DNA from 3 places in the Exiguobacterium sp. R-39 genome. Region 1 is predicted to be linked to each of the others. Evidence: riboswitches for the same ligand, from Rfam matches in the RefSeq annotation. Region 1 holds a riboswitch; each other region holds the start of a gene.
The links. Region 1 has a riboswitch for S-adenosylmethionine ahead of ACP26N_RS12540 (methionine ABC transporter ATP-binding protein). Riboswitches for the same ligand answer to the same signal wherever they lie in the genome.
Positions count from the first base shown of each region.

Region 2: it holds a riboswitch for S-adenosylmethionine, as region 1 does, so the genes downstream of both, ACP26N_RS15760 (amino acid permease) here and ACP26N_RS12540 (methionine ABC transporter ATP-binding protein) in region 1, are expected to answer to the same signal.
Region 3: it holds a riboswitch for S-adenosylmethionine, as region 1 does, so the genes downstream of both, ACP26N_RS14930 (Na+/H+ antiporter NhaC family protein) here and ACP26N_RS12540 (methionine ABC transporter ATP-binding protein) in region 1, are expected to answer to the same signal.

Region 1 is NZ_CP187965.1:2,378,819-2,388,538, reverse strand. It holds gene ACP26N_RS12545 (bifunctional cystathionine gamma-lyase/homocysteine desulfhydrase) at 1-826, shown strand, start outside; SAM riboswitch class I at 886-991, shown strand; gene ACP26N_RS12540 (methionine ABC transporter ATP-binding protein) at 1,072-2,094, shown strand; gene ACP26N_RS12535 (methionine ABC transporter permease) at 2,091-2,756, shown strand; gene ACP26N_RS12530 (MetQ/NlpA family ABC transporter substrate-binding protein) at 2,791-3,624, shown strand; gene ACP26N_RS12525 (MDR family MFS transporter) at 3,697-4,923, shown strand; gene sufC (Fe-S cluster assembly ATPase SufC) at 5,080-5,865, shown strand; gene sufD (Fe-S cluster assembly protein SufD) at 5,884-7,161, shown strand; gene ACP26N_RS12510 (cysteine desulfurase) at 7,163-8,386, shown strand; gene sufU (Fe-S cluster assembly sulfur transfer protein SufU) at 8,376-8,810, shown strand; gene sufB (Fe-S cluster assembly protein SufB) at 8,843-9,720, shown strand, end outside.
Region 2 is NZ_CP187965.1:3,019,766-3,029,485, forward strand. It holds gene ACP26N_RS15750 (MarR family winged helix-turn-helix transcriptional regulator) at 38-460, shown strand; gene mmuM (homocysteine S-methyltransferase) at 550-1,482, opposite strand; gene ACP26N_RS15760 (amino acid permease) at 1,457-2,857, opposite strand; SAM riboswitch class I at 2,942-3,043, opposite strand; gene ACP26N_RS15765 (polysaccharide pyruvyl transferase family protein) at 3,153-4,571, opposite strand; gene ACP26N_RS15770 (ketopantoate reductase family protein) at 4,771-5,679, opposite strand; gene ACP26N_RS15775 (GntR family transcriptional regulator) at 5,866-6,582, shown strand; gene gntK (gluconokinase) at 6,575-8,116, shown strand; gene ACP26N_RS15785 (GntP family permease) at 8,141-9,487, shown strand; gene gnd (decarboxylating NADP(+)-dependent phosphogluconate dehydrogenase) at 9,506-9,720, shown strand, end outside.
Region 3 is NZ_CP187965.1:2,845,988-2,855,707, forward strand. It holds gene acpS (holo-ACP synthase) at 1-326, opposite strand, end outside; gene ACP26N_RS14875 (rhomboid family intramembrane serine protease) at 395-1,141, shown strand; gene ACP26N_RS14880 (hypothetical protein) at 1,214-1,477, opposite strand; gene ACP26N_RS14885 (hypothetical protein) at 1,511-2,005, opposite strand; gene ACP26N_RS14890 (4a-hydroxytetrahydrobiopterin dehydratase) at 1,995-2,270, opposite strand; gene ACP26N_RS14895 (cysteine hydrolase family protein) at 2,435-2,968, shown strand; gene ACP26N_RS14900 (nicotinate phosphoribosyltransferase) at 2,985-4,436, shown strand; gene ACP26N_RS14905 (hypothetical protein) at 4,463-4,792, opposite strand; gene ACP26N_RS14910 (YwpF family protein) at 4,935-5,420, shown strand; gene ACP26N_RS14915 (histidine phosphatase family protein) at 5,417-6,007, opposite strand; gene ACP26N_RS14920 (alpha/beta hydrolase fold domain-containing protein) at 6,059-7,018, opposite strand; gene ACP26N_RS14925 (metal ABC transporter solute-binding protein, Zn/Mn family) at 7,197-8,159, shown strand; SAM riboswitch class I at 8,228-8,331, shown strand; gene ACP26N_RS14930 (Na+/H+ antiporter NhaC family protein) at 8,410-9,717, shown strand.

The DNA.
Region 1 (9,720 bases):
CATCCAAGTGACATTCGTCGATACGACGGATCTTGCCGCAACGGAAGCTGCGGTTCAAGACAACACGAAGATGCTGTACGTCGAAACACCAACGAACCCGTTGTTGAAAGTGACGGATATCGCAGCTGTTTCTGAGATCGCAAAACGCAACAACCTGAAACTTGTCGTCGACAACACGTTTGCGACACCATACCTGCAGCAACCACTCGCACTCGGTGCAGATATCGTTCTTCACAGCGCGACAAAATACATCGGCGGTCACTCGGACGTCGTCGCCGGACTTGTCGTCGTCAACAGCGACGAGCTCGGAGAAGATCTTCATTTCATCCAAAACTCGACCGGCGGTATTCTTGGACCGCAGGACAGCTTCCTGCTCGTCCGTGGTTTACGGACGCTTGGTATCCGGATGGATGCAATCGAAGAAACGTCACACGATCTCGTTCAGTTCTTACAGGAACAGGATGTCGTCTCATACATCTTTTATCCGGGACTGGCATCACATCCGGGTCACTCGACACAACAGAAACAGGCGACCGGTTTCGGCGGAATGATCAGTTTTGATGTCGGTTCAGCAGAAAATGCGGAGAAACTCGTCGAAGCGACACATTTCTTCACATTGGCTGAAAGTCTTGGAGCGGTCGAGAGTTTGATTTCCGTTCCGGCACGGATGACGCATGCGTCGATTCCAGCAGAGCGTCGCGCAGAACTCGGAATTACAGATGGTCTCGTTCGGATCTCGGTCGGTCTTGAAGACGCGGAAGACTTGAAAGAAGATTTGGCACGTGCTTTCAGTCTGCTTCAACCGGTTTCAGAAAAAACTGTTTGACAAGCAAAATAACCCCTGCTAATATTCAGATTATATTAAAAATAACTAAATACCGATAACTCTTATCGAGAGTGGTGGAGGGACTGGCCCGATGAAACCCGGCAACCGCGGAATTTATTCCGAAGTGGTGCTAATTCCAGCAGACGATTGTCTGCAAGATGAGAGCAAATGGTTTTGTGTACTGAAAAAGTGCGCGCGTTTGCTCTAAAACGTGCGCACTTTTTTTATGTTTAGGAGGGACCGTATTGATTCGCTTACAGGATGTAGGAAAGATTTATCGCTCGAAGCGCGGATCGGTTGAAGCCGTCGTCAATGTCGACTTGTCAATCGAGCGCGGTGAAATTTTTGGAATAATCGGTTATTCAGGGGCAGGGAAATCAACACTGATTCGTTTGCTGAACATGCTTGAAGCACCGACGAGCGGCTCGATTCAAATCGACGGTGTCGAAATGACGACGCTCAAACCGAAAGAATTACGCGGCGTCCGCAAAAACGTCTCAATGGTATTCCAGCACTTTAATCTGCTGTGGTCACGGACCGTCGAAGAAAACATTATGTTCCCGCTTGAACTCGGCGGTTATCCGAAAGCCCGTCGCAAAGAACGAGTTGCTGAACTGATTCAACTCGTCGGACTCGACGGACGCGAAGGTGCTTACCCGTCGCAACTGTCAGGTGGACAAAAACAACGGGTCGGGATTGCCCGGGCACTGGCATCCAACCCAGATGTCTTACTCTGTGACGAAGCGACCAGTGCGCTGGATCCGAAAACGACGGACTCGATCCTCGAGTTGCTTGTCGACATCAACAAAAAATTAAAACTGACAATCGTCTTGATTACACATGAGATGCACGTCATTCAGAAAATCTGTCACCGGGTTGCCGTCATGGAAGCCGGGAAAATCGTCGAACAGGGACCGGTCGCAGAAGTGTTCCGTCACCCGAAACAGGCGATGACAAAAGAGTTCGTCAAACAATTGACGTCACCATCTGAAAACGAATTGACGTTTGCGAAATTACGCGAACGCTACCCGACCGGAAAAATCGTCCAGCTGACGTTCGTCGGTTCGACGGCGGAAAGTCCGATCCTGGCCGAAGTCATGAAAGACTCGAACTTATTATTCAATATCATCGGCGGAAACGTCGGACAGACGCAGGACGGGGCACTCGGAACGCTGTTCATTCAGCTGCTCGGGTCGGAACAGGAAGCACAAGCGGTCATCGCCAAACTTCAAGCGAGTGACGTTGAAGTGGAGGTGGATCACCGATGAGTACATTTTTTACAGATGTGGATTGGGATATGGTTTGGGAAGCAACCCGCAGTACCGTCTATATGACGGCTGTTGCAGGACTCGCGACGTTCGTCCTCGGACTGGCGATCGGTCTGTTGTTATATGCGACGAACGAAGAATTGTTGTTTAAAAACCGGACACTCTATTCCGTACTCAGCTTTTTAGTCAATATATTCCGCTCTATCCCGTTTATCATTCTATTGATTCTGTTGATCCCGATCACGAAAATCATCGTCGGGTCATTCTTAGGACCAACGGCTGCATTACCTGCGTTAATTCTCGGTGCAGCACCGTTTTACGGCCGGATGGTCGAACTGGCACTTCGTGAAGTCGATAAGGGTGTCATCGAGGCAGCTGAATCGATGGGCGCAACGAAGTTCCAAATTATCTATAAAGTCCTGATTCCGGAAGCTTTGCCGGCAATCATCTCAGGAATCACCGTTACGCTTGTCGCACTCGTCGGTTACACGGCAATGGCCGGGTTAGCCGGTGGTGGTGGACTGGGAGACATGGCCTTCATCGAAGGATTCCAGCGTTCACAAAATAACATCACCGTCATCGCGACACTGTTGATTCTTGTCATCGTCTTCATCATTCAAATTATCGGTGACCTGCTTGTCAAAGCCATCGATAAACGGTAATACCTATCTTATTTAACCTTGGGAGGAATCATTCATGAAACTTTGGAAAAAATTCGTCGGCACAGCAGCCGTATCGGTCTTAGCAGTCAGTCTTGCAGCATGCGGAGAAGAATCTTCTTCAGGCGGCGGCGATTCAAAAACACTCGTCATCGGAGCGTCAAACGTTCCTCATGCTCAAATCTTGGAGCATGTTCAAAAAGAATATGAAGCAAAAGGCTATAAACTCGAAATCAAGAAGTTTCAGGATTATGTTCTTCCGAACAAAGCATTGGCTGAAAAAGAAATCGATGCGAACTATTTCCAACACGTGCCGTACCTTGAGCAACAGGAAAAAGAAAACAAAGACTATAAATTCGCGAGTGCCGGCGGCGTTCACGTTGAACCGCTCGGTGTCTATTCTAAAAAATACAAGTCTTTGGATAAACTGCCAAAAGGTGCAACGATCTTAACAAGCTCAAACGTTGCAGAACGCGGACGTGTCTTGACGTTCCTTCAAAACGAAGGGCTGATCAAGTTGAAAGACGGTAAAACAACGGATGCACAATTGAAAGATATCGTAGAAAATCCAAAGAAAATTAAGTTCAAAACGAACATTGAAGCGTCACTCTTACCGCAAGCCTACAAAAATAACGAAGGTGACGCGGTCCTCATCAATACGAACTACGCGATCGACAACGGTCTGAACCCGTTGAAAGATACGATTGCACTGGAAGACGAGTCTTCACCGTACGTCAACATCATCGTGACGCGTGACGGCGATGAAAAAGACAAACGTGTCACGACATTACTCGATATTCTCCATGAGAAAAAGAATCAGGACTGGATCACAAAAAAATACAAAGGGGCCGTCGTTCCGGTCAGCAAATAAGTTGCTTCCTTCAATGCATTCTTCCTATATAATGGAAGGATGCATTGTTTTTTGTGCGAAAGGGGGATTTCCATGCAACGTTTGAAACAGCTTCATCCATTGACGGTCGGGGTTTTGCTCGGGACATTTTTTGCCCGGCTCGGGACTTTCATCACGATGCCGTTTTTTGCGATTTACTTATCGGTCGTCCTGAAGTTCAGCCCGGTCGACGTCGGTTGGATTCTCAGTATTTCGGCCATCGCCAGTCTCGTCATGAGTTTCGTCGGCGGGACATTATCCGACCGCTATGGCCGGCGGACGATGATGCTCAGCGGAACGTTTGGTTTCGTGCTCGTCTTTATCGGACTGGCACAAGTCGAGACGTTTTGGGCGTTTTTCATCTTAAGTGCTTTGAATGGCGTTTTTCGTTCCATCTTCGAACCGTCGGCGAGGGCGTTGATCAGTGATACGACGGAGGAAGAAAACCGGTTGTTCGTCTTTAACATCCGTTATACGTGCATCAACATCGCAGCCGCGATCGGACCGGGGATTGCGTTGTTGCTCAGTGCCGGAAATACGGCGATTACCTTCTATATTACAGCGTTCGTCTATCTCGGCTACGGCGTCGCCATCTTCATCCTGTTCAAGCGGCACCCGATCACGGAAAGTCACGGCGGGAAAAAGGTGTCGTTCGGCGCAACGGTCCGTCTGCTGAAGACCGACGTCGCCTTTACGTTCGCGCTCGCCGGCATCATCTTCGGCGTCTTCGGATACAGTCAGTTCAACTCGACGTTGCCGCAGTTTTTGACGACGACGACGTTATTGTCGGGCGGGACGAGTTTGTTTGCCTTGTTGATTACGATTAACGCGATCACGGTGCTCGTCGTCCAGTACCCGATCATGAAGTTTGGCGTCAAGACGTCACCGCTCGTATCGATTACGGTCGGGATTGCGACCGTTGCCGTCGGTTTGTTCGTTATGGGAACGGCCGGTACGGTCTGGTTGATGATCGGCGCGATGTTCATCTTCACATGCGGGGAAGTGATGATGTTTACGATGACCGACATTTTGACGGACAGCTTTGCGAAACCGGAACTGCGGGGAAGTTATTTCGGGGCGATGGGCTTGACGTCGATCGGTCAATCGGTCGGACCGGTCATCGGCGGACAATTATTACTTTATTTTGGACCGGAACGTCCGCTGCCGATTTTCGGTGTTTTAGCGCTCATGACCGTTCTCGGAATACCACTGCTCCTACTGTCACAGCGGGTTCACCGTCAAACGAAACCGGAACAGGAAAAGGAAGTCGTCTCACTTTAGAGTCATTCTCACTGAAAGGCTCCGTTTTGAGAAAAAACCATGAGCGATGACGCTTGAATAATGTGGTATGATTCATTAAGATTAGAATGATACTAAATTAGTAACTCTCGTGAACTGAATCGTCAGACACGAAATGAATAGATGGAGGGATTCTACATGAAGGCTTCACACTTAAAGATTGAAGATTTACACGTTGCAATCGACGGCAAAGAAATCTTGAAAGGCGTCAACTTAGAAATCAAAGGCGGCGAAATCCACGCGGTCATGGGACCAAACGGGACTGGTAAATCAACACTCGCATCTGCATTGATGGGTCACCCGACTTACGAAGTGACATCAGGATCAGTCACACTCGACGGCGAAGACGTCCTCGAAATGGAAGTCAACGAACGTGCACAAGCAGGGATGTTCCTCGCGATGCAATACCCAAGCGAAATCAGTGGTGTGACGAACTCAGACTTCCTGCGTTCAGCAATCAACTCACGCCGCGAAGAAGGCGATGAAATCTCACTCATGAAATTCATCCGTCAACTCGACGCACAAATGGGTCTTCTAGAAATGCCGGGCGAAATGGCACACCGTTACCTCAACGAAGGTTTCTCGGGCGGAGAGAAGAAACGGAATGAAATTCTCCAAATGACGATGCTGAAACCAGCAATCGCGATCCTTGACGAAATCGATTCAGGTCTTGATATCGATGCACTTAAAGTCGTCGCAAAAGGTGTGAACGAAATGCGTTCACCTGAATTCGGCTGCTTGATCATCACGCACTATCAACGTCTCTTGAACTATATCGAGCCTGATTTCATCCACATCATGATGGGCGGAAAAATCGTCATGTCTGGTGGTAAAGAACTTGCTCACCGTCTCGAAGCAGAAGGTTATGACTGGGTTAAAAAAGAACTCGGCATCGAAGAAGTCGAAATCGAAACAAAAGCGTAAGACGAGGGAGGAAGCATGATGACTGTAGAACTGAATCTTGCCGTAAATCGCGAGGCAGTGGCAGAACGTGCGACTCGCTTAGGGGAACCGGCTTGGATGATTACCAAGCGTCAAGATGCACTTGATCTTGCCCCGACGCTCGCATTGCCAAAAGTAGAAAAAATTAAAATCGGTGGCTGGAACTTCACAGAAGGTACAGCAGATCTCGAAACGGTAACTGGTTTGACACCGGATATCGAATCGTTGATCGGTGAAAACCGTGACCATATGCTGATTACGCGTAACGGACAACTCGTCCACGCGCAAAACAGCGAAGCGACGAACGGCGTCATCTTCACGACGCTTGAAGACGCAATGAAGCACCATCCGGAGCTCGTCGAGAAATACTTCATGACAGAAGGCGTCAACGTCAACGAAGATCGTCTCGCAGCACTCAACGCAGCACTCATGAACGGCGGTACATTCCTATACGTACCAAAAGGCTTGAAGTTGACTGTTCCAATGCAGGCGATTTATACGCTGGAACAAACAGGCGGTGCGTTGTACCACCATGCAATCATCATCGCAGATGCTGACAGTGAACTGACGTATATCGAAAGCTTCGTCTCGTACGGAGAAGAAGCACATAACGTCAACGTCGTCACGGAAGTCTTCGTCGAAGACAATGCGAAAGTTCTTTTCGGAGGCGTCGATACGCTTGCGAAAGGTGCTGTCACGTATATGAACCGTCGCGGTGTCGTCAAACAAGGCGCGAAGCTCGAATGGGCACTCGGTCACATGAATGACGGACACACGATCACGGAAACGAAAACACACCTCGTCGGTAACGATTCGTTCTCGGATACGAAAGCCGTAACGGTTGGTCGTGGCGATCAAAAACAAAACTTCAACGTCCGGACAGACCATTTTGGTAAAGGTTCGGAAGGTTTCATCTTGATTCACGGTGTTCAAAAAGATTCGGCAACATCGATCTTCAACGGAACATCCATGATTCATCATGGCGCTTCAAAATCAAACGGTGTGCAGACGGAACGTGTGCTCATGTTGTCTGAAAAGGCACGTGGTGACGCGAACCCGATCCTCTTGATTGATGAAGATGATGTCATGGCAGGACACGCGGCATCTGTCGGCCGTGTCGACGAACTCCAACTCTACTACTTGATGAGCCGCGGTCTTTCACGTAAAGAAGCAGAACGTCTTGTCGTTCATGGTTTCTTACAACCGGTCGTTTCAGAACTCGCGATTGACTCTGTCAAAGAACGTCTCGTTCAAGTGATCGAAGGGAAAGTAAACTAATATGGGAATCGATGCATCCATCCGCAATCAGTTTCCGATTCTTGACCAACAGGTTAATGACCGGAAACTCGTCTATTTAGATAGTGCGGCTTCGTCACAAAAGCCGCTCGTCGTCATCGAGGCGATTGAGAACTACTACAAGACGGTTCATTCGAATGTGCACCGTGGCGTCCATACGCTCGGAACACGAGCGACGGATGCGTACGAAGGTGCGCGTGAGAACGTACGTCGTTTCATCAAGGCGCAACACCATGAAGAGATTATCTTTACCCGCGGTACGACGACGGCGATCAATATCGTCGCCTCAAGTTACGGAATGGAGCATGTGGAAGAAGGGGACGAGATTGTCGTCACGTACCTCGAGCACCATGCGAATCTCATTCCGTGGCAACAAGTCGCGAAAAAGAAAAAAGCGAAACTGAAATATGTGGATTTGACGGCAGACGGTCGCGTGACGATCGAAGCGGTCAAAGAACAAATTTCTGATCGGACGAAAATTGTGGCAATGGCCCACGTTTCAAACGTCCTTGGAACAATCAACCCGATTAAAGAAGTCACGCAACTTGCCCATGCTGCCGGTGCCGTCATGGTCGTCGATGCTGCGCAAAGCGCGCCGCATCAACAGATTGATGTCACCGATCTCGACTGTGATTTCCTGGCGTTTTCGGCACATAAGATGTGCGGACCAACCGGTATCGGTGTCTTGTACGGTAAAAAAGCATTGCTCAATGCGATGGAGCCGGTCGAATTCGGCGGTGAGATGATTGACTACGTCGGGCTGGAAGAGTCGACGTTCAAACCATCACCGTACCGGTTCGAAGCAGGAACACCGATCATCGCCGGGGCAGTCGGTTTATCGGCAGCGATTGATTTCTTGGAACAAGTCGGACTCAGTAACATCGAAGCCCACGAACGTGAGCTCGCCCAGTATGCGATGGCACAAATGCGTGACATCGAAGGGCTGACGATTTACGGTCCGGAAGAACGCGTCGGTCTCGTCACCTTTAATCTCGGTGATGTCCACGCACATGATGTCGCGACGGTCCTCGATATGCAAGGAATCGCCGTCCGTGCCGGTCACCATTGCGCGCAACCACTGATGCGCTGGCTTGGAGCCAGTTCTACGGCACGAGCCAGCTTCTACCTGTATAATACAAAGGAAGAAGTAGACGCATTAGTGACAGGACTTCGCCAAACGAAGGAGTATTTCAGTCATGGATTTTAACAATCTCGATCACTTGTACCGTCAAGTGATCATGGACCACTATAAAACGCCCCGCAATCGTGGTGCGATTGACGGTGGTGTGACAATCGATATGAACAATCCGACATGTGGCGACACAATCCGTCTGCAACTCGCCATCGAAGACGATATCGTCAAAGATGCGAAGTTCGACGGAGAAGGATGTTCCATCAGTATGGCGTCTGCGTCGATGATGACACAGGCCGTCAAAGGAAAAACAGTCGAAGAAGCATTACAACTCGCCAACGTCTTTTCCGAGATGGTTCAAGGAAAAGACTACGACGATGAGAAATTTGATCTGGGAGACGCAGAAGCACTGTCTGGTGTGACAAAATTCCCGGCGCGAATCAAGTGTGCGACACTTGCCTGGAAGGCGCTCGAACGCGGCGTCGAAGAAGGGAAGTAACTTCGGTCAGTAAGTAAGAGGAGGAAACGAACATGGCTAAGAACATGCCTGAAATTGGCGATTATAAATATGGTTTCCACGATCGCGATATCTCGATCTTCCGTTCTGGACGCGGCTTGACGACGGAAGTCGTCGAGACGATTTCTAAAATGAAGGAAGAACCGCAATGGATGCTTGATTTCCGTCTGAAATCACTTAAGATTTTCAACGAACAATCAATGCCAGCATGGGGCGGCGATTTATCAGATCTTCGTTTTGATGATATCACGTATTACGTCAAGCCATCAGAACGTGCTGAAAAATCTTGGGATGAAGTACCGGAAGAAATCAAACGCACGTTTGACAAACTCGGAATCCCGGAAGCGGAGCAAAAATACCTCGCAGGTGTTTCCGCGCAGTATGAATCAGAAGTCGTTTACCACAACATGAAGAGTGAACTGGAAGATCAAGGGATCGTCTTCAAAGATACAGATACAGCACTGAAAGAAAACGAAGATTTATTCCGTGAGTACTTCGGGAAATTGATTCCGCCGACAGATAACAAGTTCGCTGCCCTCAACACAGCGGTTTGGTCGGGTGGATCATTCATCTACGTACCAAAAGGTATCAAGATGGACACGCCGCTTCAAGCCTATTTCCGGATCAACTCGGAAAACATGGGTCAATTCGAGCGGACGTTGATCATCGTTGACGAAGAAGCATCGGTTCATTACGTCGAAGGATGTACAGCACCGGTCTACACGACGAACTCGCTTCACTCAGCAGTCGTTGAGATCTTCATCAACAAAAACGCGTACTGCCGTTACACGACGATCCAAAACTGGGCGAACAACGTCTACAACCTCGTTACGAAACGTGCGATTTGTGAAGCCGGCGCGACGATGGAATGGGTCGATGGCAACATCGGTTC
Region 2 (9,720 bases), 640 kb from region 1:
ATGATGAGGGCAATGAATGCTAATGAGAGGTGACAATATGTCGAATCAATCCCTGGAAACAATTGAACTGGAACTGGCGATTCTTATTCGTCGTTTAACGACGGCAACGGCCGATAATCGGAACCTGGACCGTGCTTCCTATTTACTCTTGCGCCAGTTATCCGACTCCGGTCAAGTCGGTGTCAAAACCCTTGCCCGTGAGTTGCAACTCGACGTCTCGACCGTCAGCCGACAAGCGGCTGCGCTCGATCAGAAAAAATTAGTCGAAAAAATAAAAGACCCGACAGACGGCCGGGCCTTCTTTTACAACATCACAGATTACGGTCAACAAGAGCTCGAAATTTACCGGACAGCCCGTTTAACGAGCATCGAACGGTTATTACATGACTGGCCGGATGAAGATGCCGAATCGTTCGGTCGGTTGCTGAAACAGTTCAACCAAGCGTTACGGGAACGGTGAGTTTCTGAAAATACGAAATATCAGTCTAAAAAGAGGACGGATGCAAAATTCCGCTCTCTTTTTTTGTCCTTATTAGACATGACTTCCGGTTAACCGATTGTCACCTTCTGTTGAATCCGCTCAATCTGCTCGGGTGTCGTACGGCAACATCCGCCGATCAACCGGGCACCTGCGGCATACCATTCCGGAGCAATGTCTTCGAAAGCCGTACACACTGCTTCACCGGACCAGGTCTTACTGACCGGATCATACTGCTCACCGGAATTCGGATAGACGATAATCGGTACATCGGTCAGTTGTTTTAATGTCGTGATGAACTCTGTCGCAATCGATGCCGGAAAACAGTTCGCGCCGATTGCCGCCAGTTGCGGGTGCTCCCCTAATGCCTTGATACACTCACTCAACGATGTTCCTTCACTGATGTGTGTTGCGTCACGCAGGGAAAAGGCAAGCCAGGCCGACTGATCCGGAAATTCTTCGAGCAGCCGGAACAGCACTTCGGCTTCCTGCAAGGAGGGAATCGTCTCAAATGCCAACACGTCCGCACCTGCCGCGATTAACGCTTCCAGACGAGGACGGTGGAAAGCTTCAAGTTGCGCATCGTCGACTCCGTAATGACCGATGTATTCGGATCCGTCCGAAAGATAGGCACCGTAAGGACCAATCGATCCCGCAATCAAAGCGTGATCCGCTGCCGGTCCGGTTTCCGCACGCGCCTGCTGTGCCAGATAGACCGTTTGTTTCATCAGTTCAATCGCTTCCTCTTCTTTAATCCCCCGGCTGCTGAAGCCGGCGACACTCGCTTGGTAGCTGGACGTGATGGCACAATCCGCCCCGATTTTAAAATAATCCGCATGGACGCGGTGAATCTGTTCCGGTTCTTCAAGCAGTACACGGGCCGACCAAAGCGGATCATCGAGATTTCTCCCATGGCGTTCAAGTTCCGTCGCCAGTGCTCCGTCCAATAAAATATAGGGTTTTTCTTTTAACAGTTGTTCAACTGGATTGTTGTTCTTTGACATCTTCCACACTCCGTTTCCATGATGTTTTTGTCAGATGATGAACGATGTAACAGACCGCGATAAACGGAACCCCGAAATAGAGGGCGACCCGTTGCGTCGGATCAAAGGCGATTCCGATCAATGAAGCCAAACACATTAAAAACGACAGAATCGGTACAAACGGATACCAGGGCGTCCGGTAAACCAAATCGTTTAGATCATGCCCCTCTTGCAGATAGCGCTTGCGGAACATGAACTGTGAGGCGCTGATACTCATCCAGACAACGACGACTGCCAGTCCCGAGATCGAGACAAGCGCAATGTAGACGGAACCCGGTGCATAGACGCTGGAGAACAGGGCAAGCAGACCACCGAGCATACTGAAGAGAACGGCACGTATCGGCACTCCGCTCGCATTTAATTTAGAAAAGTACGGCGTAATCATCCGTTGATCGGATAAAGACCAGAGCATCCGTGATGCGGCGTACAGACCCGAGTTCGCTGCTGACAAAATCGCGGTCAGGATGACGAAGTTCATGATGTCTGCTGCAAACGGAAGACCGATCCGTTCAAACACAGCAACGAATGGACTTTCAAGCACTCCTTTTGAATCATTTGGTAACAGAATCGCAAGAACAATGATCGTCCCGACAAAAAATAAGACGAGCCGGAAGACTGTTGTTCGAATGGCGAGAGGAACCGTCCGTTTCGGATCGACCGCCTCACCTGCTGCAATCCCGATTAACTCTGTTCCGGAATAGGCAAAGTTAACGGCAAGCATCGTCATCAAGATCGCGAACGCTCCGTTCGGAAACAGGCCCCCCTCCGTCAACGGAGCGAGAAGCGGTGCTTGTGAGCCGTCCGCAAGGGGCAAGAATCCGACGATTGCTGCTGTTCCTAAGACGATGAACACTAAAATCGTCAGCACCTTGACGGCAGAAAACCAAAATTCAACTTCCGCGAACAAGCGGACCGTCAAGACATTGATGCCTAAAATCATGACGACGAATAAAGCACTGAACAGCCAGACCGGAACATCCGGAAACCAGCGTTGCATCAATAAACCGGCTGCCGTAAATTCCGAACCGAGCGCGACCGTCCAAGTCAGCCAGTAAAGCCAGGCGACGGTATAGCCTGTTCCGGATCCAATATATTTCGTCGCGTAGCTGTGAAAGGCACCCGTCTCCGGCATATGTACCGCCAGCTCCCCTAGACAAAGCATTACCAGATAAACCGCCAGCGCTCCGACCAGGTAAGATAAAATCGTGCCGACCCGACCGGCCTGCTCGAGCGTATAGCCTGTACTTAAAAATAATCCGGTCCCGATGACACCTCCGAGTGACAACATGACGATATGCCGGGATTCCATTTTCCGCCGAAACGTTCCTTCTTTCATTGCTCCTCCACACTCCTCTTTTTCTCGTTAAACTAAAAAAAAACGCACCCACATGCATGGGTGCGTCGGTCGACAATCAAAGGAAGCTTATCGATCGGGTACAACACCCGCAGGAATTAGCACAGTATCTTTCGACCTGTTGCTGAGGCTTCAAAGGGCCAGTCCCTCCACCTCTCTGGATAAGAATGTAATTTTTCATAACAGTACCAACCCTGTTTTGAATTGTCAACACAATTCAGAATTTATCATGTAAAAAAAAACGCCTTACACCAAAACGGTATAAGACGTCTGTCGCTTATTTCTTCGCAAACAAATCAGCTGTCTTCAATGCCATGCGAACCGCTTTCCGGTTCAATGTGCCTTGTTGATGCTTCATTTCTTTTGTTTGACTGTTCAACTTGCCTTGAAGTGATTTGATTTTCTTATCTTTTTCAGCCATTTTCGCTTTATCGCGTTTTTGAGCTGCCACGATTTTTTGTTCTTCTGCTGGGAAGTATGATTCAAAACGTGAAACAGCTTCTTCGATACTGATTCCTGTGATCGGTTTAACGACCGGAAGCAACTCTGCTTTGGCCATTTCACGATCAAACGGAACGTTCTCCGGATAGTTCGTTTCTTTGTAGATGTGTTCTAGATCATTTGTATTCAGGAATTCCACGAAGTTATCAAAGTTACGTGCTTGAACACGTGTCGGACTTTGGAAGTCAGCCGACTCAATCACATCCGACAAGCGTGTGCTGTCTGTGATGTCATTTGCCCAAATGTGTGTCAATTGGTGATAATCCGTTAATTCGCGCATCCGTGCATCTTTCGGAATCAGAATACTTGGCGTTCCGGCAAGTGTTGCCGTGATGTTACCGTGAAGACGTGCTCCGAAGCTGAAGTCAGCTTCTTTCAAGAAGTCGATCCATGTCTGCGCGTTTAAGAAGAAGCGGACACGGTCGTTCATGTAAGTCGGATCCGACATCTTGACCGGATAGTTCGTGACGGATAAGTCAGCAATCGGATGTGTTCCTGTGTACGTCAAACGCAACTCTTTCATCCATTGCGGGATGAAGTAGTGGTTCGGGTACTCTTCCATTCCGCGTGTGATGAAGTTAAGGACGTTTTGCGGTGCAAGACGTGACGAGTTGACACCGATCATTGAATCTTTTGTGATATTCGTTTCACGAATTTTCAAATCACGACCAAACGCATACATCGATGGGCAACCGATGACTTTGTGATCGATTCCTTCGCGGAAACCAAGACGCGTCAAATATTTTGATGTGATTTCGCCGCGAAGTCCAAGCATGCTTGAGCGCTCAAGAACTGCGCTGACAAACGCTTTAACGTCTTCATCAAATGAGAAACCGTCGTTTAAATTCGCTTCAAACGGTGCGCGTAAACCGACACCGATGACGACGACCGGAATCTTTAGTTTTTTAATCAATTTTGTATATTTACGAAGTGTCGGGACGAATTCTTTACGGAATGCATCAGCGAGTGGAATGACATATAAATCGAAGTTCGCATTGATTTCATCTGCACGCTCTTCTTCATAGTAGTAGTAATCCGGTGTGATCGTCGTGCCCTCTGTCATCAAGGTGCGGAAAATACTGTATTGATAAATCAGGTTTCCGACGTTCCCTCCGATTGAGTTATGCTTCATCAAATATTCTGCGTCGAACTGTTCAAACGGTGTCATACCCGCACGGATAATAATACGTTTCATGTAAAATAATTCCCCTCTCACTTCTGTTTTCATTTAAAAAATATAAAATATATTTTGCTTTTTTAACCATCTTGTCTTTTCAAGGATAGTTGAATGCAATTCAGCAAGTCAACGAATAGCTGAAAATTACACATTATTGTGGATTATGAAAAATATAGGCTCAATACAACCTAACAAACATTCCCTATATAACAACTAGTTAAACATCTTTTCTCGACATACGATAAATTTCGAGATTTGCATAAATCGCCGGCAACATCACTTGCGTCGCTTCATCTTTCGAAAGAAGTGTGCCGAACAAATGAGCTGACTCGACTTCATTACCTTTCTCCATGTCACGTTGTAAGGACGACTTCATCGTTTCATCCATTTGTGCGATCTGTTGCTGTTGGATCTGTTCAATCCCATCACTGAACACAGCACCTTGGCGTTCCATCGCTTCTTTGGCTTCCGTTGCCAGGCGGCGGATCATCATCATTCCTTCTTCCTGCGAACGAATCGGACCGATTGCTGAACGGAAAAGCGACGTCACACCGGAAAACGTCGTGATGAACAGATACTTATTCCACATATCGCTGGTAATCGAGTCCGAGTATTTAATCGGCGCTAGTGTCCCCTCTAGGTGCTGCTTCAGTTCTTCCAAACGGTCTGGCCGGGTTCCCGGTAACGGACCGAATAATAAATGATGGGACGGACTCGTCTGTACGATGTGTCCTTGTGCATCAAGCGTTGATTCGATGAAGCAGAGTCCGCCCAGTACACGTTCCGCTCCGAAGTGTTGCTCCAGTTGCTTTAAATGTGCCATTCCGTTTAGCAACGGCAAAATATATGTATCAGTTGCGACGAACGGTTTGATGTCCTCTAACACCTGCTCCAGATGATAAGCCTTGGTCGATAAAAGAATGACATCAAACGTTCCTTTTTCTCCGGTCCGGATCAGGCGCGGAGAATAGGTAATATCCCCATGAAGACTTTTGACATGAAGTCCTGCACACAATTCTTCAAACCGGCGTTCACGCACTAAAAATGTGACATCTTCCCCTTTTTCCGCCAACCGTGCTCCGAAATAACCTCCGACGGCTCCTGCACCGACTACTAAAATTTTCATTTATTTTATCCCTCCATCTGACTGATGTCTTACAATCTGTTCTACGCTTTCGTTCTCTAGCCTATCACATCGAAAAGCCGCAATTTTGATAAAGATGACAATTTAATTAAAGCGCTTGCATTTTAGTTTTCCTCGTTTATACTACTTGTATACAAGTATACTTATTCGACAAAGAGGGTGTTTTTTATGTCCGATCTTTTATACCCGATTAAATGGTTATCAAAAGCCTCCGCCGGTGATCGTGTCGCCCATGAACTGCGCATGCGGATCATTTCCGGCAAGATTGAGAGCGGTACCGTCTTATCTGAAAACAAATTAGCCGCTGATTTTTCCGTCAGCCGATCTCCTGTCCGGGATGCCCTGAAGGTGTTGGCGTCAGAACGCATCATCCGGCTGGAACGGATGGGCGCCGTTGTCGTCGGACTGTCCAAACAAGACATCCAGGAAATTTACGATGTCCGTCTTTTAATCGAGACGTTCGTCTTCGAGCGGATTGTTAAGATGAATCGTCAGGATTTGGTTCGGGAGCTAAGCAAGGTGCTTGAAATGATGAAGATTGCCGTCAAATACAAAGACGCAGATGAATTTTCATATCAGGATGTTCTGTTCCATGAAACAATCATCCGGTCGATTGACCACGGATACGTCAGCATGATGTGGCAGAATCTCAAACCTGTCATGGAAAGCTTCATCCTGCTGTCGATGCGTCAACGAATCGAAGACGACATCGAAGATTTTGACCGAATTCTCGAGAACCATGCACTCTACATCGAAGCAATCGAAACTGGCGACCGCAAACGAATGATTGCTTCGCTCCATCAGAACTTCGATGATGTGCAAGAAGTTGAGGATTTATGGAAATCGCAACAACTGATGACGAAAGGAGTCGAACCACATGACTGAACACATGTTAGGGATTGATATCGGGACGACGAGCACCAAAGCCGTACTCTTTACGACAAAAGGGGAAGTCGTCGGACAAACGAATGTCGGTTATCCGCTGCATACCCCGAATCGTTCGACGGCGGAACAGGATCCGGAAGAAATTTTCCATGCCGTGCTCGAAAGCATCCGGTTGATGACGAAACAACATCCGACGGAGCAACCGAAGTTCGTCGCCTTCAGCAGTGCGATGCACAGCTTGATTGCGATGGATGAACACGATCAACCGCTGACCGCCTGCATCACGTGGGCTGACAGCCGGAGCGAAGTCTGGTCGAACCGAATCAAGGAACAGTACGGTTACTCGATTTATCACCGCACCGGAACTCCGGTCCATCCGATGTCGCCGCTCAGTAAGATTTGCTGGCTCGTCGAAGAACATCCGGACATTGCCGCGCGAACGAAAAAATACATCGGCATCAAGGAATTTGTCTTCCAGCGTCTGTTTGGACAATACGTCATCGACCATTCACTCGCTTCAGCGACCGGTTTATTCAACATCCATGATCTCGAATGGGATGCGGAAGCGTTGCAGGTCGCAGGCATTGATGCAACCAAATTGTCGCGACCGGTTTCGACGACGACGTCCTTTACCGACATGTCAGTGGATTATGCCAAACAAACCGGCTTGAATCCGGCAACACCGTTTCTGATCGGGGCAAGCGACGGCGTCCTGTCGAATCTCGGCGTCAATGCGATCCGGAAAGGCGAAATCGCCATTACGATTGGAACGAGCGGCGCCATCCGGACGATCATCGACCGTCCGCAAACGGATGAAAAAGGCCGGATCTTCTGTTACGCCTTAACCGAAAACCATTGGGTCATCGGTGGACCGGTCAATAACGGCGGCATGGTCTTACGCTGGATTCGTGACGAACTGGCCTCGGCGGAAGTCGAGACCGCGAAACGTCTTGGCATTGATCCATATGCCGTCCTGACGAAAATCGCCGAACGCGTCCGTCCGGGATCAGACGGTTTACTGTTCCATCCGTATCTGTCGGGCGAACGGGCTCCGCTTTGGAACCCGGATGTCAGCGGTTCGTTCTTCGGCTTGACGTTATCGCACAAAAAGGAACATATGATTCGGGCCGCCCTGGAAGGTGTCATTTATAACTTGTACACTGTCTTCCTGGCGTTAATCGAATGTATGGATGGTCCGGTCACACGGATTCAGGCAACCGGGGGGTTCGCCCGTTCTGAAGTGTGGCGTCAAATGATGGCGGATATTTTCGAGTCAGAAGTCGTCATTCCGGAAAGTTTTGAAAGTTCATGTCTCGGGGCCTGTATTCTCGGATTGTATGCGACAGGGGAAGTCGATTCGTTCGAGGTGGCAGCAGATATGATCGGCGATACACATCGCCATGTGCCGAATGAGGAAGCAATGCACGAATACCGTCAGTTGTTACCGATCTTCATCAGTTTGGCGCGCGTTCTCGAAACCGATTACCGACGCATCGCTACGTATCAACGGGGTTTGATTCAAAAAGAAATTTAATTTAACGTTTTTGGGGGAAGTCACATGCCATTAGTCATTGTTGCCATCGGGATTGTTCTGTTACTCGTTTTAATTATGGGGTTAAAATTAAATACGTTCGTTTCGTTAATCATCGTCTCGTTTGTCGTCGCTTTACTGCTCGGAATGCCGCTTGATCAAATCGTCACGACGATTGAAGCCGGTCTCGGCGGAACGCTTGGTCACCTCGCCTTGATCTTCGGACTTGGTGCCATGCTCGGAAAATTGATTGCCGACGCAGGGGGTGCGCAACGAATCGCGATGACGCTTGTCGCGAAGTTTGGGGAAAAGAACATCCAATGGGCCGTCGTTGTCGCTTCGTTCATCATCGGGATCGCGTTATTCTTTGAAGTTGGACTGGTTTTATTGATTCCAATCGTCTTCGCGATCTCACGTCAGTTGCGTGTCTCGATCCTGTATCTCGGGATTCCGATGGTCGCTGCTCTTTCCGTCACACACGGTTTTCTTCCGCCACACCCGGGCCCGACCGTCATCGCCGGGGAGTACGGGGCCGATCTGGGACAAGTTCTCTTATACGGCTTTATCGTGGCCGTGCCGACCGTCATCATTGCAGGACCAATCTTTACAAAAATCGCGAAACGGATCGTACCGGAATCATTCAAAAAAACCGGCAACATTGCGTCACTCGGGGAACAAAAAGAATTTAATTTAGACGAGACACCAGGTTTCGGGATCAGTGTTTTCACAGCGATGCTGCCTGTCCTCCTGATGTCCATCGCAACGATTTTAACGTTATTGCAAAAAACGCTTGGTTGGGAAAGTAACTCTGTTTTATCTGCCGTTCAATTCATCGGAAACGCGTCAACAGCGATGTTGATTTCCTTACTCGTCGCCATCTACACGATGGGACTGGCACGCCAAATTCCGATCAAAACCGTCATGGATTCTTGTACGACGGCCATCACACAAATCGGGATGATGCTACTGATCATCGGCGGCGGTGGTGCCTTCAAGCAGGTCCTGATTGACGGCGGTGTTGGTAAGTTCGTCGCTCAGATGTTTGAAGATACGACATTATCACCGATTTTACTCGCCTGGATTATCGCCGCCATCTTACGGATTTCACTTGGTTCGGCAACCGTCGCTTCACTGACGACAGCCGGGCTCGTCATTCCGTTGCTCGGTCAATCGGATGTCAATCTCGCACTTGTCGTCCTTGCGACAGGAGCCGGCAGTTTGATCGCTTCACACGTCAACGATGCCGGATTCTGGATGTTTAAAGAATATTTCGGATTAACGATGAAAGAAACTTTCGCGACGTGGACCTTACTTGAGACAATCATTTCCGTCTTCGGACTTGGATTCGTTCTCCTGCTCAGTCTCGTCGTCTAAAAAAGGAGTCGATCTTATATGCTACATTCAATCGGAGTCATCGGGCTCGGTGTCATGGGGCGCAACATCGCCCTCAACATGGCAAGCCGTCAGGAAGACGTCGCTGTCTATAACTACACACGTGATTTAACGGATGACTTAATGGCACATAACGAAGGATTGCCGGTTCATCCTTATTACGAGGTGGCTGATTTTGTTCAATCCCTAGCCCGTCCTCGAAAAATTTTCGTCAT
Region 3 (9,720 bases), 470 kb from region 1:
GCCGCATAATGGTCGGAATGGGTAATCGAGAGATGAATCGTCCCTTCAAACGGTCCTGTCATGACCGGGCGTCCCGAGGCTTCATTCAACACTTCGAGATCGAGCCAGGATACTTCGGCACCGATGCCAGTTCCAAACGCTTTGACAAACGCTTCTTTGGCAGCGAACCGTCCTGCGAGATACTCAAGCTTACGCCCGTCGGATAACGTATGAAACCGTTTTTGTTCTTCTGCCGTCAAAATCCGTTTAACGATACGCGGTTGACGCTCGAGCGTTCGGCGAATTTGTTCCAGTTCTACGAGATCGAGTCCTATTCCAAAAATCATTCCTGACGCCTCCACAGTTCTATTCTTCGCCATCTTCATATAGAATGAAGAGGAAGCGAGGTGTTGTCATGTTTAGTCGAACGGAAAACCTACAAACGTTCACACGTTCTTATCCGGTCGTTTCGTTGTTCATTTTAATCCAAGTTGTCCTGTTTGTCATCGAACAGTTAAACGTCTTTTTCAACTTTGGCTTTTCGCCGCTCAATTACGGGGCAGCCATCAACTTGTTCATCGGGAACGGGGAATGGTGGCGTGTCGTGACGGCGACGTTCCTGCATTATGATTTTTGGCATATCGCCTTCAACACGTTTGCCCTGATCATTTTTGCACCTGCGCTAGAGCGGATGATTGGTCACGCGAAGTTTGCTTCCTTCTATCTTTTAGTCGGTACGCTCGCGAACGTCTTGACGTATTTCACGAAAATCAATGAACCGCTTTATGGTCAAGCCGGGGCATCGGGTGCTATTTTAGGATTGCTCGGTTTTTACGTCTACCTCGGCCGTTTCAAACGGACCGTCATCTCAGCCGATGATGCACGTCTCGTTTATATCTTTAGTGCCATCACAGCAATCTTCACATTACTCGGTTCAAATGTCTCTGTCTTCGGTCATTTATATGGTTTCGTGCTCGGATTCCTTGCCGGCTTCATTTTCGGAAAAGGCACCGTACCGTTTACACGACCATTCAATAGCGGAAGGCGTCCTGCATCAGGCGGTCGTATCATTCATACGAGCGGTTCCGGACAACTCGGACGGATCATCTTTTATGTCATCGTCGCCTTTGCCGTGTTTGGTCTGCTGGCTCGATTCATTTAAAAAAGAACAAAAAAGCGAGCCTGTCTGAATTCCGATTTTCGAAATTCAGACAGGCTCGCTTTCCCTATTCGCTTATTTACGTAATGATTCCGCAAGATCTTTGATATCATCGATCAAGTTGTGAATCGTTTCTTGGTTATCTGTATATAAAGCGCGAAGTTCTTCAAAACGGCCTTTCGGATCCTGTTTGACAGCTGAAAGTTGTGTTCCCGCTCCGCCAAATGTGCGTTTGACCGTAGCCAGTTGCGATTGACGTGTATCTTTATGAAGCATGGATAATGTGGCACCTACGAGTGCTCCGCCAAGTGTTGCTACTAAAAAGTAATTCTTTTTCATCTGTTTTTCCCCCTAGACTAATTTAACTGTTTCTTAAAGTGGTGGTAAAAGCTGATACCGTTTCATGACCGGAGAAGGCGAAAAAGACTTCCCTGCCTCTTCAGCATACTGGTCGACGGTCAGTCGTTCAACTGATTTCGCATAACGCGAAGCATCCGTGTCATTGTTGAACTGAATCAACAGGACCAAATCTGTTCCGCGCTCGACGCGGGCGATCCGAACGGCTTTGAAACTGTCGTATTCCGCACCCAGTACTTTTGGATCCGACATGACATGATGGACAAATAAATCGCCGCTGTTTTGATCTGCCGGAATCGACCAATAAAATAAACTGCCTTGTTCATCAAAATTACCGCGTGTTTCGAGTAATGTATATGTGTTGCCGCTTTGAAACGGGGACTTCCCTTCTGTTTCAATAAACAAAAGAGCCTCACCGCTTCCACTTGCTGCTCGAATCTGAGGATCACGCGATCGAATTTGATCAACAAAACTGCCGCTACCGAATGTTATGGAAAGTTTAGATGGCATCACAGGCCTCCGCGAGTTCGAAGTCTTTGCTAGTCAGACCGCCTGAATCGTGGGTCGTCGCAGCAAGCGTAACGTTCTTATAGTCAATGATGATTCTCGGATGATGGTTGAGATGTTCCGCTATCGAACCAACCTCCTGTACAAAATCAAGTGCTGCCGGGAATGAATCCAATGTATAGACACGGACGATTTCGTCATCGACGACACGCCATTCCGCCAGTCCTTCCAAACGTTCTTCCACTTCATACTCATTCAACCTTTTCATGCCATTTTCCTCCTCCACCATTATTTTCGTCCTATACCTTATACCCTACTTTTCCGGTTTCTTATACCTCTCGCCGATGGATTTCTTCCTTTTGTCTTCTGGCACAGATAGAGTACAATGTGAAGGAGAACACTACCTCCCAAAAAAGAAAGGGGCAGACGCTCATGCGTGCGCTTATCGTGATTGATTATACGGTTGATTTTGTAGCCGATGAAGGAAAGTTGACGTGCGGAAAACCAGGACAGGCCATTGAAGGACGCATCGCTTCACTGATGGATGAGTTCTCATCAGAGGATTATGTCGTCATCGCAAACGATATCCACGAAGAAGGAGACACCTTCCATCCGGAAACCGTCCTCTTCCCACCCCACAACATCCGTGGTACTCACGGCAGAGACCTTTTCGGACAAGTAGCTGAGATGGCACGTGTCGCAGATCATGTCATCGATAAAACACGGTACAGTGCTTTTGCCGGAACGGATCTTGATTTACGGTTACGGGAACGTTCGATTCACGAAGTTCATCTCGTCGGTGTCTGTACGGATATCTGCGTCCTGCACACAGCAGTCGATGCCTACAATCTGGGATATAAAATCGTCGTCCATGCCGACGCCGTCGCAAGTTTTAACGCGGCCGGCCATGACTGGGCACTTACGCATTTCAAACAATCGATCGGCGCAGATGTCGTCGGCGAATAAGAAGGGATCTGTCTTCATGTTACAACGTAATCTTGCACTTCATACTGATCTTTATCTGCCACGGTGGATGTATATTTATTGGCAGGAAGGACGTCATAATGAACGCGCTGTCTTTGACGTCTACTATCGGTCAAACCCGTTCGAAGGGGGTTATGTCGTCTTCGCCGGGCTCGAAAATATCATCGAATATGTTCAGACCCTCCGTTTTACAGAAGAGGACATTACGTATCTCCAAAAAATGATCGGTTTCCCGGACGAGTTCAAAGAGGAATTGCGCAACTTTAAATTCTCCGGTTCCATCTCAAGCGTCAAAGAAGGCGAAATCGTTTTCCCGAACGAACCACTTGTCCGGATCGAAGCCCGGATTTTCGAAGCAAAATTATTGCAGACGGCGATTTTGAATATCGCTAACCACGAATCCCTGATCGCTACGAAATATGCGCGGATCCGTCAATCGGCACCCGGTGCAAAATTCCTCGAAGCCGGTGCGCGTCGTGCCCAAGGCATCGATGCTGCTTACTTCGGAACCCGCGCGTCGTACTTAGCCGGTTTTGATGTCACGAGCCTTGCTTCTGCCGGACGAGACTTCGGTATTCCGTGCGGCGGAACGATGGAGCATGCCGATATTCAATTCCATGATGATGAATTAACGGCGTTCCGGACGTTTGCTGCCTACTATCCGGATCAAGCGACATTACTCGTCGATACGTACGACACGCTGAAAAGCGGTTTGCCGAACGCGATCATCGTCGCGAAGGAACTCGAAGCAAAAGGACATAAATTGCGCGGTATCCGGATTGATTCCGGCGATTTATCCTACTTATCGAAACGGGCACGGACAATGCTCGATGAAGCCGGCTTCCCGGATGTCGACATCGTCTTATCCGGTGATCTCGATGAATACGTCATCCAGGATTTACGGATTCAAGGGGCACAGGCGAATACGTTCCTCGTCGGAACACGCGGTATCACAGCATACGAACAACCTGCACTCGGTATGGTCTATAAGCTGGTCGCACGTGAAGTCGACGGCGAACTCATTCCGGTCATCAAAGTCTCGTCCTCAAAAGCGAAGACGACGACACCACACATCAAAGAAGTGTACCGGATTGTCGACCGCGTCACGAATAAATTCAAAGGTGATTACGTGACGTTACTGGATGAAGATCCGACTGATCTGGAGGCAATCGACTTAATCGACGTCCGTGATCCGTCATTCCGCAACCGGATCGAGAACTTTAACGTCGAACGTTTGCTGACGCCGATTTTCGTTGACGGAGAACTGGTATACACGGTCCCGACCATCGAAGAAAGCCGCCATTTCCATGAACAGCAGATCGGTCGTCTATGGGAAGAATACAAACGCCTCCGTCTGCCGGAAGTCTATGCCATCACCTTCAGCGACCGTCTCTGGAAACTGAAACTGGATATGATTCGCGACACACGGACTGCGAGCGGTCTAAAATAAACAATTGAACATAAAAACAGCCTACTTCAGCTGAAGTGGGCTGTTTCATTTGGTGTAACTGTCATTTGGATTGCCGCTTGTTCCATTTGTTGACGAAAGTACCAAGCGAAACCAAGCGCACCTCCGATGAAGACGATATACGTAATCCGTTGACCGAACTCTGCCAAGGAATCCGCATAAAAAATACTGATTAAGTGGTCGCTTCCACTGATGAGAAGCAAACAGGCAATCAGGAGCGCTATACGATAAGCAAGTGTCGGACGGTCTGTTGGTTCAGCATGCCAATACGAGATGATGTAATGGGCAAGTAAGATGATGCCAATGATTCCTAATACTCCTATCAGTGCTTGCGGCATAATGAACGGTCCTCCTGTTTCTAATTTCTACTTCCATTTAAACATAGTTCACTAAAAAATCCTCTCTAAAACTTTCCCACCGTTTGCCCGGTCACGGTATACTGAAGAAAATCTGTTGTTCATTCAACAAGGAGGCGTTTTCTTGAAAACCTTTAAATTGTGCACCTTACGTATTTTAATGGATGAATCCGGCCGGGATACGACGATTCCCGTTACGATCAAAGATGGATTGACTGTCAGCACGGATCAGACGGCACAGTGGGTCGCTGAAATTGTCGTCCTGGAAAATGATCAACCGATCATCGACGAGTTATTCAATAAAAATTTACGGGCCTTGATTGAAATTACGATTTCCCGACCTGATAATGATCCGGCTGCGATGATTGTGACGCCGCTTGAATCGACTCCCTTAAGTGAAGGGGTATCGTACCTGTTCAAAGGAAAGATGGTCATGATGAAAAATGACTTGTCGGAATCGATCTTACGCGAAGTCGTCGAGGATCATTTCACCGGTGAAGCCTTGATTCAGGAATACAAAGACCGGCGTTCAAAACGCGGCGCACATATTACGAGTATCGCGAAAGAAACGTTTAAACAGTACCTCCACGAAAATCCAACCATCTCTTAAGGACGTATCGTTTGATCTACGATATGATCCGCGACATTGATCCGGTCAATCTCATACCGGTCGGAGAAACGAATATAGTTCGCACATGCATTCTTAAGCGGTGTCCGGTAACTGAAGCTATCATCAATCGAGGATAATGCCGCTTTGATCGTATGCGAGTGACAGACGATCAACAGGCGTTGTCCCCGATATTTTTCTGTCAATTCTTCAATTGCCGAAAACACCCGCTGCTGAATTTCCTGTTCGGTTTCAAGTCCCGGTACACGTTCCGTATCATTCGCTTGGACTGCTTCATAGATTCCGGCGACGGGCTGTCCTGATGCCAATCCAAACTCCCGTTCGACCAACCGTTCATCCGTCTCCGTTACATCCAGCCCGATTGAACGTCCGATGATTTCTGCCGTCTCGACTGCCCGCGATAAGGGGCTTGAAATCAAGACGTCCCATTTTTCTTCCGCCAGGTAAGCTGCGCTCATTCCAGCCTGCCATCGCCCTGTCTCATTGAGCGGAATATCTTCTCGTCCTTGAATCCGCTCGTTTAAATTCCAATCCGTTTGACCATGACGCACTAAACAAATTTCTGTCATTTTACTGTCTCCTTCAAAAGAAATATGACTGATTGTATCATGTTTTCTTTTTTAGTGAAGGGTCTCCCGGGGCGGCAACGCCAGGACCTGACAACTAAACGTCTCAATCCGTTCCAGTAACCGCTCGATTTTCAACGGATTTTCGGTCTGGGTAAAGCTCGCCAGGGAATGCGTGCCGTTCGGGAAGGAAAACAGCCGGACGTCGGCTCCGACATCGGCTCCCTTTTCAACGAAGTGGAGCGCTTGCGTAAATGGGACAATCGGATCTTTTTTTCCGTGCAACAACATGATCGGTGGTGAGTCTGCTGTCAAATGTGTTACCGGCGAAACACGTGTCATGAGTTCCCGCCACTCGTCCCGCCCTCCTCCGTAAAACTTAATATGGGCAATCCACGTTTGAATGAACTTGAACAGGAGGAAGTTCGTCGGAGGATACAGGGCAATGACACCACTGATCAACGGGAGGCATTCGGCTGTTTGTTCGCCGATGAATTCCATCGGGGCAAGTGCCGTCGTCAGCATTAACGCGGCACCGGCTGAGTCTCCCCACAACACCATGCGTCCCCGCATAATCCGTAAATCGTCGGCTTCCTGATTTAAGAAACAAAGTGCATCCCGAACGTCTTCCAGATTATCCGGAAAATAACTGCCGTCCTCAAACAAGCGATAATCGATACTGCAAACGGCGATGCCGAGTTCCAGGAAACGCTCGACGATTGGCGTAAAACAAAAGACGTCATCCCGGTTCCCTCTGACGAAGGCTCCCCCGTGCGCATAAATCGCGACCGGGAAAGGACCATCACCCGGCGGATAATATAAATCCAACTTTAGTTCTTTCTGATTAACGGTTTTAAACAAAATCGTCCGGGGTGCGAGTTGGACTTCCGACAGTGGAAGCGCCGGTTCCGTCCATCGTAATAAAGCACCATAGTTGTTCCAGATGCTCGCTCCGGCTGCGGCTGTCGTTAAAATTGCCGCCCCTCCCATCAGCCAAGCAGTTTCCCGTTTCACCTCATCACCTCCAAAGCTTACTCTCGATTTCTGATCTCTTATTAGTCATCTACCCGATTTATTTAGAAGCCGAACGTCTTCCCCGACTTATACTTGACGCTTCGTTTTGGATTCGTTATAGTGAAAAGGTTCAAATCGGAATAATTACGTTTTAATAATTTTTGGAGGGTTTATTCATATGAAAAAATTACTTTCAGCTTTCACGGTTGCCTTTGCCAGCGCTGCTTTTCTTGCTGCCTGCGGTTCTTCCGAATCCAATCAAGATGCGACCGATCAAAAGCTTCGGGTGTATACATCGACATTCGCTACTGCGGCAATCGCCAAGGAAATTGGCGGAACAGATATCGACGTCAAGATGATTGTCCCTCCCGGTGCCGATCCGCACTCGTACGAGCCGACGTCTAAACAACTGACAGAAATCGCACAAGGCGATCTGTTCCTCTTAACCGGTACGACGCTTGAACCGTACTCGAAAAAAATCAAAGCCAGTCTGAAAGGCAATGATGTCCGTTTCGTCGAGACAAGCACAGGAATCGACTTACTCGAAGCCAACGCCACGCTTCACGAACATGAAGGACACGATGATCATGCTGACGAACACACGGAAGAAGAACATGATCACGGCAAATACGATCCCCATGTCTGGCTCGATCCGAACAATGCCAAAATGATGGCCCAATCGATTTCGACGGCACTGGCAAAAGAAGTACCGGATAAAAAAGCGACGTTTGAAAAAAACCTGGCTGAATTTGATACGCAGGCAGATGAGCTCGATCAAGATCTGCAACAGGCTGTCGATAAGGGCTCGAAAAAAGAATTGCTCGTCACGCATGCCGCTTACGGATATTTAGCCGAACGATACGGTTTCTCGCAATTGCCGATTGCCGGCATCTCTCCGTCGGACGAGCCTTCCCAAAAGCAACTGGCTGCTCTCGTCAAAGAAGCCAAATTGCATGACTTGAAGTATATCGCTTTCGAGGAGACGGTTTCTCCTAAAGTCGCCCGCGTCATCCAACAGGAAATCGGAGCCGAAGCGATTACGATCCACAATCTGGAGTCCGTCACGAAAGAACAGCAGAATGCCTCGTATTTTGACTTGATGAATGAAAATGTGACGACGCTCAAACAAGCACTTCAGTGAAGTAGTGTTGACATGCAGTAAAAGATACGTTACGGTAGAAAACGTATTTCAGACAATTAAATGACTTCTTTTTATCGCGAGAGACGGAGGGACTGGCCCGATGATGTTTCGGCAGCGGACGATTAAATCGTACTGTGCCAAATCCAGCAAGCTGCGGCTTGAGAGATAAGAAGAGCGTCTTTTTCAGTAAAGACCTCCTTCTTTCTTGCGAAGGAGTCTTTTTTTGTACTTGTAGAAAAGGAGTGGTTTTATGAACGAGACGATTACACCGAACAAATGGGCACTTCTACCGTTACTTGTCTTTTTAGTTCTTTTTATCGGTGCCGGTATTTTTTACGATGATTTCTACAAATTCCCGATTCTGATTGCGGCTTTGATTGCCTTGATTTTTGCGGCGGTCACAACGAAAGGCAGCATCAATCAAACCGTGGAACGGATTGCAACGGGTGCCGGAAATCCGGACATCATGATCATGGTCTTTATTTTCTTACTTGCCGGTGCCTTTTCCGGAACGGCCGATGCGATTGGCGCCATCGAAGCGACCGTCAACGCGTCGCTGACATTTTTACCGCCTTCTCTTTTAATGAGTGGGTTGTTTATCATCGCTGCTTTCATCTCGATGGCGATGGGGACTTCGACCGGTACGATTGCCGCACTTGCCCCGATTGCTCTCGGAATTCATGAAGCAACAGGTGTCAATGTTGCGATTGCCGCGGCAGCTGTCGTCGGCGGTGCAATGTTCGGTGATAACCTGTCATTCATTTCCGATACAACGATCGCAGCAGTCCGGACGCAAAAAACCAATATGCGCGACAAATTCAGAACCAACTTCATGATCGTGTTGCCGGCAGCAATCCTGACGGTCATCATCTTGGCTTTCGTCTCAGGTACAGGAGACGTCGTCGAAGCAAAAGCGTTTGAGTTTTATAAATTGATTCCGTATCTGTCTGTCATCGTCCTCGCCTTGTTTGGTGTCAACGTCATCCTCGTCTTAGTCGGCGGAACCGTTTTGACGGGTATCATCGGTATGATGGACGGAAGCTTCGGCTTAAGCGGCTTCGTCCTGTCGATGTCTGAAGGATTGATGGGGATGGCAGAAATTTCGATCTTGACGTTATTAATGGGCGGACTCGTCAGCCTGATCACCTTTAACGGCGGGATTGCTTATCTGAAAGAAACCCTGACGCGGAAAATCTCACAACGCCGCGGCGCGGAATTCAGTATGGCGGCACTCGTCAGTGCAACGAATCTCGCGACAGCGAACAATACGATTTCGATTCTTGTCGCCGGACCACTCGCTGCGGAAATCGCCGATACGTATGATATTGATCGGAAGAAATCCGCCAGTATCCTCGATATCTTCTCGTGCGGTATCCAAGGAATCATCCCGTACGGAGCCCAGTTGCTGATTGCAGCGGAATTAACGAAAACGGCTTCCCCGGAACTGATTCCCTATCTGTTTTATCCGTTCCTGCTTTTCGTTTGCGGATCTCTTGCCATCGTCTTCGGCTTCCCACGTCGAAAAACAGCTGATGTGCGTAAAAAAAATGTTTCGTAAAAA